Regions from separate parts of the Labrys sp. F242 genome, predicted to be linked through region 1. Evidence: predicted binding sites of a transcription regulator. Region 1 holds the regulator's gene; the other holds the start of a gene.
What was found. Region 1 encodes PhoB, which activates phosphate uptake and scavenging genes when phosphate is short. Its sites were predicted from a motif close to TGTCATNNANCTGTCAT; they were not measured.
Positions count from the first base shown of each region.

Region 2: ACZYTC_RS11780 (alkaline phosphatase D family protein) is a predicted target of PhoB. The motif match lies at 2,056-2,072, and genes of this name have one in related genera.

Region 1 covers NZ_JBVASG010000001.1:29,976-34,184, forward strand. Annotated here, with positions in the region: gene ACZYTC_RS00130 (RNA polymerase sigma factor) at 1-407, shown strand, start outside; gene ACZYTC_RS00135 (hypothetical protein) at 426-1,163, opposite strand; gene phoB (phosphate regulon transcriptional regulator PhoB) at 1,304-2,005, opposite strand; gene phoU (phosphate signaling complex protein PhoU) at 2,019-2,738, opposite strand; gene pstB (phosphate ABC transporter ATP-binding protein PstB) at 2,774-3,601, opposite strand; gene pstA (phosphate ABC transporter permease PstA) at 3,598-4,209, opposite strand, start outside.
Region 2 covers NZ_JBVASG010000001.1:2,512,177-2,516,385, reverse strand. Annotated here, with positions in the region: gene ACZYTC_RS11785 (malonate--CoA ligase) at 1-290, shown strand, start outside; gene ACZYTC_RS11780 (alkaline phosphatase D family protein) at 432-2,012, opposite strand; gene ACZYTC_RS11775 (hypothetical protein) at 2,275-3,705, shown strand; gene ACZYTC_RS11770 (LysR family transcriptional regulator) at 3,790-4,209, opposite strand, start outside.

The DNA.
Region 1 (4,209 bases):
TGCTCGCCAGGGCCGGGCAGGCGCGACAGATCGGTCGCTATCAGCTCGAAGCCGCGCTGCAATCGGCCCATGCCAATAGGCGCATCTGCGCGACGACGGACTGGGCCGCGATCGTCACGCTGTATGAGGCCTTGGTACTACTGACCGCGTCCCCCGTCGCTGCCATCAACAGAGCCGTGGCGCTCGCCCGTCTTGCGGGACCGCAAGCCGGATTGGCCGGGCTCGACGAGGTCGCCAGCGACAGGCGGATCGCCGATTACCAGCCTTATTGGGCTGCACGCGCGGACTTGCTGGCCCGCGCCGCAAGGCAGGAGGAGGCCCGCAACGCCTATTCGCGGGCGATCGGGCTGGAGAGTGATCCCGTCATCCGCCGTTATCTGCAAGGGCGCCTGGCGGCTCTGGGCTGATATCGGCGCCTGCAGAAGCTATTGGGGATAGCGGCCATTGAAGGGCGGGGCCTCGATCCACCATTGCGGTGTATAGGCGCGCTTGATCGGGCAACGGATCAATGTGTCTTCATCGAGCCACAGCTGCCGCTCGGGGGCGGGGGTCATCACGATGGTTTCCGCCGTGCCGGAGCGGCCGCTTCGCAGGGCCTGGTCCTGCGCCGGCGAGCTGCCGCATCGAAGCTGCAGCGTCGCCTGGAACTTGGCGCTGGAAGGCTCCTCGCCATCGGCCTCGATGACCGCGCAATATTTGCCGTAGAGCTGGATGGCAGGACCGGCTGCCCGTAGAAGCTGCACGGAAACCCGGTTGCCTGGCGTCGCCCCCTGCTTGTCGCAGCCATCGTCCTGCAAGGCATAGATGCCGTCGGCATAGTTGCCCGCCTTCTGGGCATAGGACGTGCGCGTGGCGGGCGCGCGTCCGGCCTGCCTGACGGACAAGACGGTCCTGATCTGCATGCTGCCATCGGGTGCGACCTCCACCATGGCCTCGACCTCGCATCGCGAGCCTTCCTTGCAGATACCGGCGACCTGCTCCTGCATGTCGCTGTCGGCTGCGATGAAGCAATCCTTGCCGATATAGGAGCCCGCCAAGCCGGAGCCGGTACCGAACTCGCCCGAACACAAGGTTTTCTTGAGCTTGGCCGCTGCGGCATCGCTGGGAAGCAGCGCCAACGAACTGGCAGTCAAAAGCGACGCGACGAGCAAGGAACGGATCATGGCAACCCCGGCATTTTCTTTGGCAAGTCGTCTTATCGCAAGCCTCTGAAATCGCCTAGATCGGGCGAGTACCGGGTACGTGATGCGACAAGGCCGGCGGTGAGCCGCCGGCCTTGGTGTCGGGCGATGAAATATCCGTCCTAGGCCTGCTTGGCGAAGGTCTCGTCGAAGGAATAGCCGGCGCCGCGAACCGTGCGGATAGGGTCGATCTCGCGCGTGCGGTTCATCGCCTTGCGCAGTCGCCCGACATGCACGTCGACCGTGCGCTCGTCGATGTAGACGTCGCGGCCCCAGACGCTGTCGAGCAATTGCTCGCGTGCGAACACGCGTCCCGGCGCCTGCATCAGGAATTCGAGCAGGCGGAATTCGGTCGGGCCGAGGCGGATCTCGCGATTGCCGCGATGAACGCGCTTGGTCTCGCGGTCGAGGGAAATGTCACCGGCCTTGAGCAGGGAGGCGACGTGATCGGGCTTGGCCCGACGCAGCAGAGCGCGGACGCGGGCCGAGAGTTCCGGCACGGAGAAGGGCTTGACGACATAATCGTCGGCGCCGGTGGCCAGACCCCGCACACGCTCGGTTTCCTCGCCACGCGCCGTGAGCATGATCACGGGCAGGCGCTCGGTTTCCGGCCGCATGCGGATGCGCCGGCACAATTCGATACCCGACAACCCCGGCAGCATCCAGTCCAGCAATACCAGATCCGGCACGCTTTCGCGCAGGCGGATCTCGGCATCGTCACCGCGCGCCACACTGTCGACCTCATAGCCTTCGGCTTCGAGATTGTAGCGCAGCAGCAGGGTCAATGCTTCTTCGTCCTCGACGATCAGAACCTTGGGAGGCATGGCCTATCCCTTGTTACTTAGCCGGCACAGGAAGGTCGACGAGATCGGTGCTGTTGTCCGCCTTGGGCCGCTCGCCGGCCGGCGATTCACCGGTCACCAGGTAATGCACCGTCTCGGCGATGTTGGTGGCATGGTCGCCGATGCGCTCGATGTTCTTGGCGCAGAACAGCAGATGGGTGCAGAAGCCGATATTGCGCGGATCTTCCATCATGTAGGTCAGCAATTCGCGGAACAGCGAGGTGTACATCGCATCGATCTCGCCGTCCGAACTCCAGACCGAGAGCGCTTCTTCAACATTGCGCTGGGCGAAGGCGTCGAGGACCTGCTTGAGCTGCTCGAGCACCAGGTCAGCCATATGGTCGAAACCGCCGAAGAGCTGGGCCGGCTGCGCATGGCTGTGGATGGCGACCACGCGCTTGGCGACGTTCTTGCCGAGGTCGCCGATGCGTTCGAGATCGTTGGCCACCCGCAGGGCCGAGACGATTTCGCGCAGGTCGAGTGCCAGTGGCTGGCGCTTGGCGATGACCAGGATAGCCCGGTCCTCGACCTGGCGCTGGAGCTTGTCGATCGCCAGATCGAGCTCGATCACGGCCTTGGCGCGCTGGGTGTCGCGCTTGAGCAGGGCTTCGACGCTGTCGGCTACGCTCTTCTCTGCATAGCCACCCATTTCGGCGATCATGTTGCGCAATTCGCGCAATTCCTGATCGAAGGATGTAACGATGTGGTCGGACATGCCGCCTCCAAATGAATTCGACGCTGGCCGAGGGATCAGCCGAAGCGGCCGGTGATGTAATCCTGTGTACGGCTGTCGTTCGGGGTGGTGAACATCTTGTTGGTCTGGCCGACCTCGATGAGGTCACCCAGATAGAAGAAGGCCGTCACATCCGCGCAACGCGCCGCCTGCTGCATATTGTGCGTGACGATGACGATGGTGAAGTCCCGCTTCAATTCGTCGATCAGTTCCTCGATCTTGGCGGTCGAGATCGGATCGAGCGCGGAGGTCGGCTCGTCCAGCAGCACGACTTCGGGCTTCACCGCGATGGTGCGGGCGATGCACAGGCGCTGCTGCTGGCCACCGGACATGCCGAGCGCAGAGGCGTGCAGGCGGTCCTTGACCTCGTTCCACAGGGCGGCCTTGGTCAGGCACCATTCGACGCGTTGATCCATTTCCGCCTTGGAGATCGACTCATGCAGGCGCACGCCGAAGGCGATGTTGTCATAGATCGACATCGGGAAGGGCGTGGGCTTCTGGAACACCATGCCGATGCGGGCGCGCAGCACTGCCGGATCGATCTCCTTGCCGATGACGTTCTGACCATCGAGCAGCACGCGGCCCTTGGCAGTCTGGCCCGGATAGAGGTCGTACATGCGGTTGAGCACGCGCAGCAGGGTGGACTTGCCGCAGCCGGAAGGGCCGATCATGGCCGTGACCTGCCGGTCGATCATGTCGAGATTGATGCCCTTGAGCGCATGCTTCTCGCCATAGAAGAAGTCGAGATTCTCGACCTTGAGCTTCACGGCGGCAGCTGGATTGGCGATGGGGCGTTCGGCAACCGCGATGGAGGCTTGTGGAGTAGCGGACATGGGATCACTCATTTCTTGGGAGCGAGCACGAAGCGGGTCAGAATATTGAGCGCCAACACGCCGGCGGTGATGAGGAGGGCGCCGCTCCAGGCCACCGAGACGGCCTTGGGGTCGGGATAAGGCGCGAGCTGGTAGATGGCGGCCGGCAAGCTGGCAAAGGCATTGCCGAGGTTGAGCGACCAGTTGGAATTGCCGAAGGCTGTCAGCAGCAGGGGTGCGGTCTCGCCGGCGGCGCGGGCCAGGGCCAGCAGGATGCCGGTGACGATACCGGTGCGGGCCGAGCGCCAGGTCACGGAGGTGATGACCTTCCACATCGGCGACCCCAGCGCGAAGGCGGCTTCGCGCAGGCTGATCGGCACCAGGGCCAGCATGTCCTCGGTGGTGCGCACGACCACCGGCAGGATGATGATGGCGAGGGCGACCACGCCGGCCCAGCCGGAGAAGCCGCCCGTCGTCACCACGATCATCTGGTAGACGAACAGGCCGATCAGGATGGACGGCGCCGAAAGCAGGATGTCGTTGATGAAGCGCACCGCGTCGGCGAACTTGCTGCCGCGCCCCGCCTCGGCGAGGAAGGTGCCAGCCATGATGCCGATCGGCGCGCCGATGAGGAGGGCGAG
Region 2 (4,209 bases), 2.5 Mb from region 1:
ATCCCAAGGAAGTCGAGACGGAAATCGATGGCATTCCCGGCGTGTTCGAGAGCGCCGTCATCGGCGTGCCGCATGCCGATTTCGGCGAGGGCGTGACGGCCATCGTGGTGCGCAAGCCCGGCGCCACCGTGGAGGAACGAACGATCCTTCAGACCCTGGAAGGGCGCCTCGCCAAGTTCAAGCAGCCCAAGCGCGTGCTCTTCGTCGACGAATTGCCGCGCAACACCATGGGCAAGGTCCAGAAGAACGTGCTGCAGACGACCTATCGCGATCTTTACGTGCGGGGGTGATCGATATTGTCATCCCGGACGCGTTGCAGCACGAAGTGATGCAGCGCAGGTCCGGGATCGCAAGTCGGATGAGGCCATATCTCGATGCGGTCCCGCATCTGCGGCGCAGCATTGCATGCTGCACTGCGTGCGGGATGACACTCAGCCGAGCTTCGGCTCGAGCTGGGTCGACCAGAGCGAGGCATCGGCGGCGTCGCGCAAGGTGACGGTCATCACCCGCGTGTCGGCGGCGATGGCGACATGGCCGAAGAACTGCAGGCCGGCCGCGGGCGACAGGTTCTGCTGGCCGCCTTCCGGCGCCTTCACATATTTGAGCTCGGGCCCGAAGGTCATGTCGAGGTCGTTCGGGCCGAAGGTGCCCGAGTGGAGCGGGCCGGAGACGAACTCCCAGAAGGGATCGAAGTCCTGGAAAGCCGCCTTGTCCGGGTTGTAGTAATGGGCCGCGGTGTAGTGGACGTCGGCCGTCAGCCACACCGTGTTCTTCACGCCGGCCGCCTTGATGAAGCGCAGGAGATCGGCGAATTCGAGCTCGCGGCCGAGCGGCTTGCCATTGTCGTTGTTGGAGACGGCTTCGAAGCCCTTCTTCTGGTCGGCCTTGTCCCACACCACCAGAGCGAGCGGCATGTCGGCGGCGATCACCTTCCAGGTCGCCTTGGAGTTGGCGAGTTCGCGCTTGAGCCAGGCAAGCTGCTCGGCGCCGAGGAAGGCGGCTTCCCCACCTTCCGTGGCCTGCAGATTGTCGCCGTTGGGGCCGCGATAGGTGCGCATGTCGAGCATGAAGACGTCGAGCAGCGGGCCATAGGGGATCTTGCGATAGACCCGGCGCGGCTCGGCCAAAGTGGTGGCGATCGGCATATATTCGTGGAAGGCCTGTGCGGCGCGCGCCGCCAGGGCCGCAATCGACTTTTCCTTGTAGCGATCGTCGCTGAGCAGGTCCTTGGAGGACGACCAGTTGTTGGTCACCTCATGGTCGTCCCACTGGGTGATGACAGGAACCTGCTGATAGAGCGCGCGGAAATTCTTGTCCATGAGGTTGTATTTGTACTGTCCGCGATATTCGTCGAGGGTCTCGGCGACCTTGGACTTTTCCGGCGTGACGATGTTCTTCCAGATGGTGCCGTCAGGCAGCTTCACCTCGGGCTTGATCACGCCGTCGGCATAGATGTTGTCACCGGAATGGATGAAGAAATCCGGGTTGTGCTTGAGCATGGCCGAATAGATCTTCATGCCGCCACGGTCGGCATCGATGCCCCAGCCCTGGCCGGCGGTATCGCCGGACCAGACGAAGGAGACGTCACGCAGCCCGGCCGGAGCCGAGCGCAGATGTCCGGTGACGACCTCGCTCTCGACGCCGGTATGGGCGAGATCCTGGAAGCGCACGCGGTAGAAGATCTCCTGGTCCGCCGGCAGGCCTTCCGCCAAGATCTTCACGGTGTAGTCCGTCTCGGGGGAGGCCGTCACCGTCGGCAGCCGGTTCACGGTCTTGAAACTCTCGGTGGTCGACCATTCGAAGATCGCATTGGCTGGGCGGTCGGTGCGCGACCACAGCACGGCTCTGTCGCCGGCTACGTCGCCCGACTGCAGGCCGGCCGTAACCTGGGGACGATCGGCGGCACGGGAGACCCCCGGCATCGCCAGCGAACCCGTTGCACCGAGAAGGCCGGTTGCGGCGGTTGCGGTCAGGAAGCGGCGGCGGGACAAAGGTCTTTCGATGAAGCGCATGGCGACTCTCCGGCTTGAATTGCGCTCCTTCTTGGCCACCGACATGACAGAGGCATGTCAAATAGTTGGAGGAATTGTAAACTGTGCTCGAGAGGGGCGATGAACGGGTCTCATGCGGGGGCCTGCAGCAAAAATTCACAGGCGGCGCGCATCGGGTTATGGCATAGGGAGACGGGGATCTTCCATGCAGCAGACCGGGTATTTTATGACTTTCTTGAAGAAATCTGAGCGTAAGCACCGTGTTGCGCGCAAGGCAATGCTGGTGAGCGTCGCGCTGATCGGGTTGGTCTCGCCGCCGGCAATGGCAGAACCTGCCACCGAGCAGGGAGCCAAGGCGATCCGAGAAGAGATTGCTCGCTATCTTGGCCCGAAAGTGATCGAGAAGGGTATTGTCACGGTCAAGCCCAATGGCGACAGCTACGATCTCGTCTACGATCTCAGCAGCAGCAAGCTCGGCCTGCCTGCTGACGGTGCACAATTCAGCTTCGGTCCGCTTGCCACCCGCCTTACGCCGCAGGGAGGTGGCAAATACATCTTCGAGCAGACCACGCCTTCGCTCGATTTCACCTACAAATCAGGAAAGGCCGGCCCTCAGAGCGAACTGGTCCAGCGCCTGAAGAATTGCATCGGAAAGGGCGTTTTCGACCCCAAGGCCGTGCAATTCACCGATCAAACAATGAGCTGCGAGTCGGCCGTCTTCACCATGCGCTCGCCCATCGAGGACATCGACGCTAGCATCGGCAAGATCGATTTCACCATCACCGGAAAGGTGGGGGATGCCAGCAAGACGGACCTGAACATGACGGGCGACCTCCTGGACCTCGTCGAGACGGTCACCGTCAAAGATCCGGCCAACCCTGCCCCTCCCATGGTGCTGCGCGCCGATCGCGTGCACGAGACCTTCGTAGCCAGTGGCTTCAGCAGCCCGCAGTTCATGCAGGCCCTCGCCTATTTCGCGGCCCGCAAGGCTGGCGACAATGGCAAGGCGGCCCAGGAGCAGGCGCGGGCCAAGCTGAAGGCCGTATTGCCATTGTGGCAAACGCTGACGGCGCAGATCCGCTATGACAACATGACGGTGGGGACGCCCAAGGGCATCATCAAGATTGCCTCGGTGGATACCAATCTCGCCTCGAACGGCTTGGTGAAGACAAGCAATGTCGGCCTGAATCTGGCCATGAACGGTCTCGTCCTGCCGGACGGCATGATGCCAGACTGGGCCAAGTCCCTGGTGCCGGAAAAAGCTACCCTCGATTTCAACCTGACAGGGCTCGATCTCGAGACGATCGCCGGCAAGATGATCGAGGCTGGCACCGATGCAAAACCCGCCCAGGCCGACGCCTTAAAAGCGGTGCTGATGCCCTTGCTTCTGGCGAACCAGCCCAAGCTCACCTTCGGCCAGAGCCTGACGGCGCCCGCCTACGATGTGAAGGGGCAGGGGGAAACCTCACTGCTGCCCGCCCAGCAGGGCAAGGCTACGGTCTCTACCTCCAATCTGGATGGAATCGCCGCCGCTCTCGGAAAGGCCGGTGGCTCCGACCCCGGGCCGCAGCGCGCCGCCATGGGCATCGCCTTCCTGAAGGGCCTGGCGAAGACCGGGCCTGACGGCCGGCTGACCTGGGATATCGACTTCGACAGTCTCGCCCGCAAGGTCACTGTGAACGGCCAGTCCTTCGGGCCGGGTGCGCAGAAATAGGGCGCCTTCAACCTGCAAGCTGTGCTTTCGGCGGGCGGCCTTCCCTGAAAGGCCGCCTTCTTCGCGTCTAGAGCACCGAAGCGATCAGGCAAGCTCCTTGGACAGCAAATGGCGGACTTCCGTTACCAGGGCCGATTCGCCGGCCTGGGGCGGCAGGATGGAGAATTCGATGTCGGGCATGGCCGGAAGGCCGAAACCGGCGTCGAGAATGGCCATGCCGGCCGGTATGGCGGAACGGTTGAGGCAGGCCACGCCCAGGCCGGCGGCGAGCGCCAGATGCAGGCCGGCGACCCCGGCAGCCGAATGGGCGATCTCATAGTCGATATCGCCCTGGTTGAGCGTGCGGATGATCAGGCGCTGCAGCGCGCAGGCCTCGGGAAGCACCACCAGCGGCAGGCGCTGGCTGCCATCGAGCGCAAGGGTGGGAGAGGCCACCCACGACAGGGGTTCGCGGCCGAGCCGGATGCGGCCGTCCTCGCCCGGCGTGTCGTCGTCGAGAAGGCG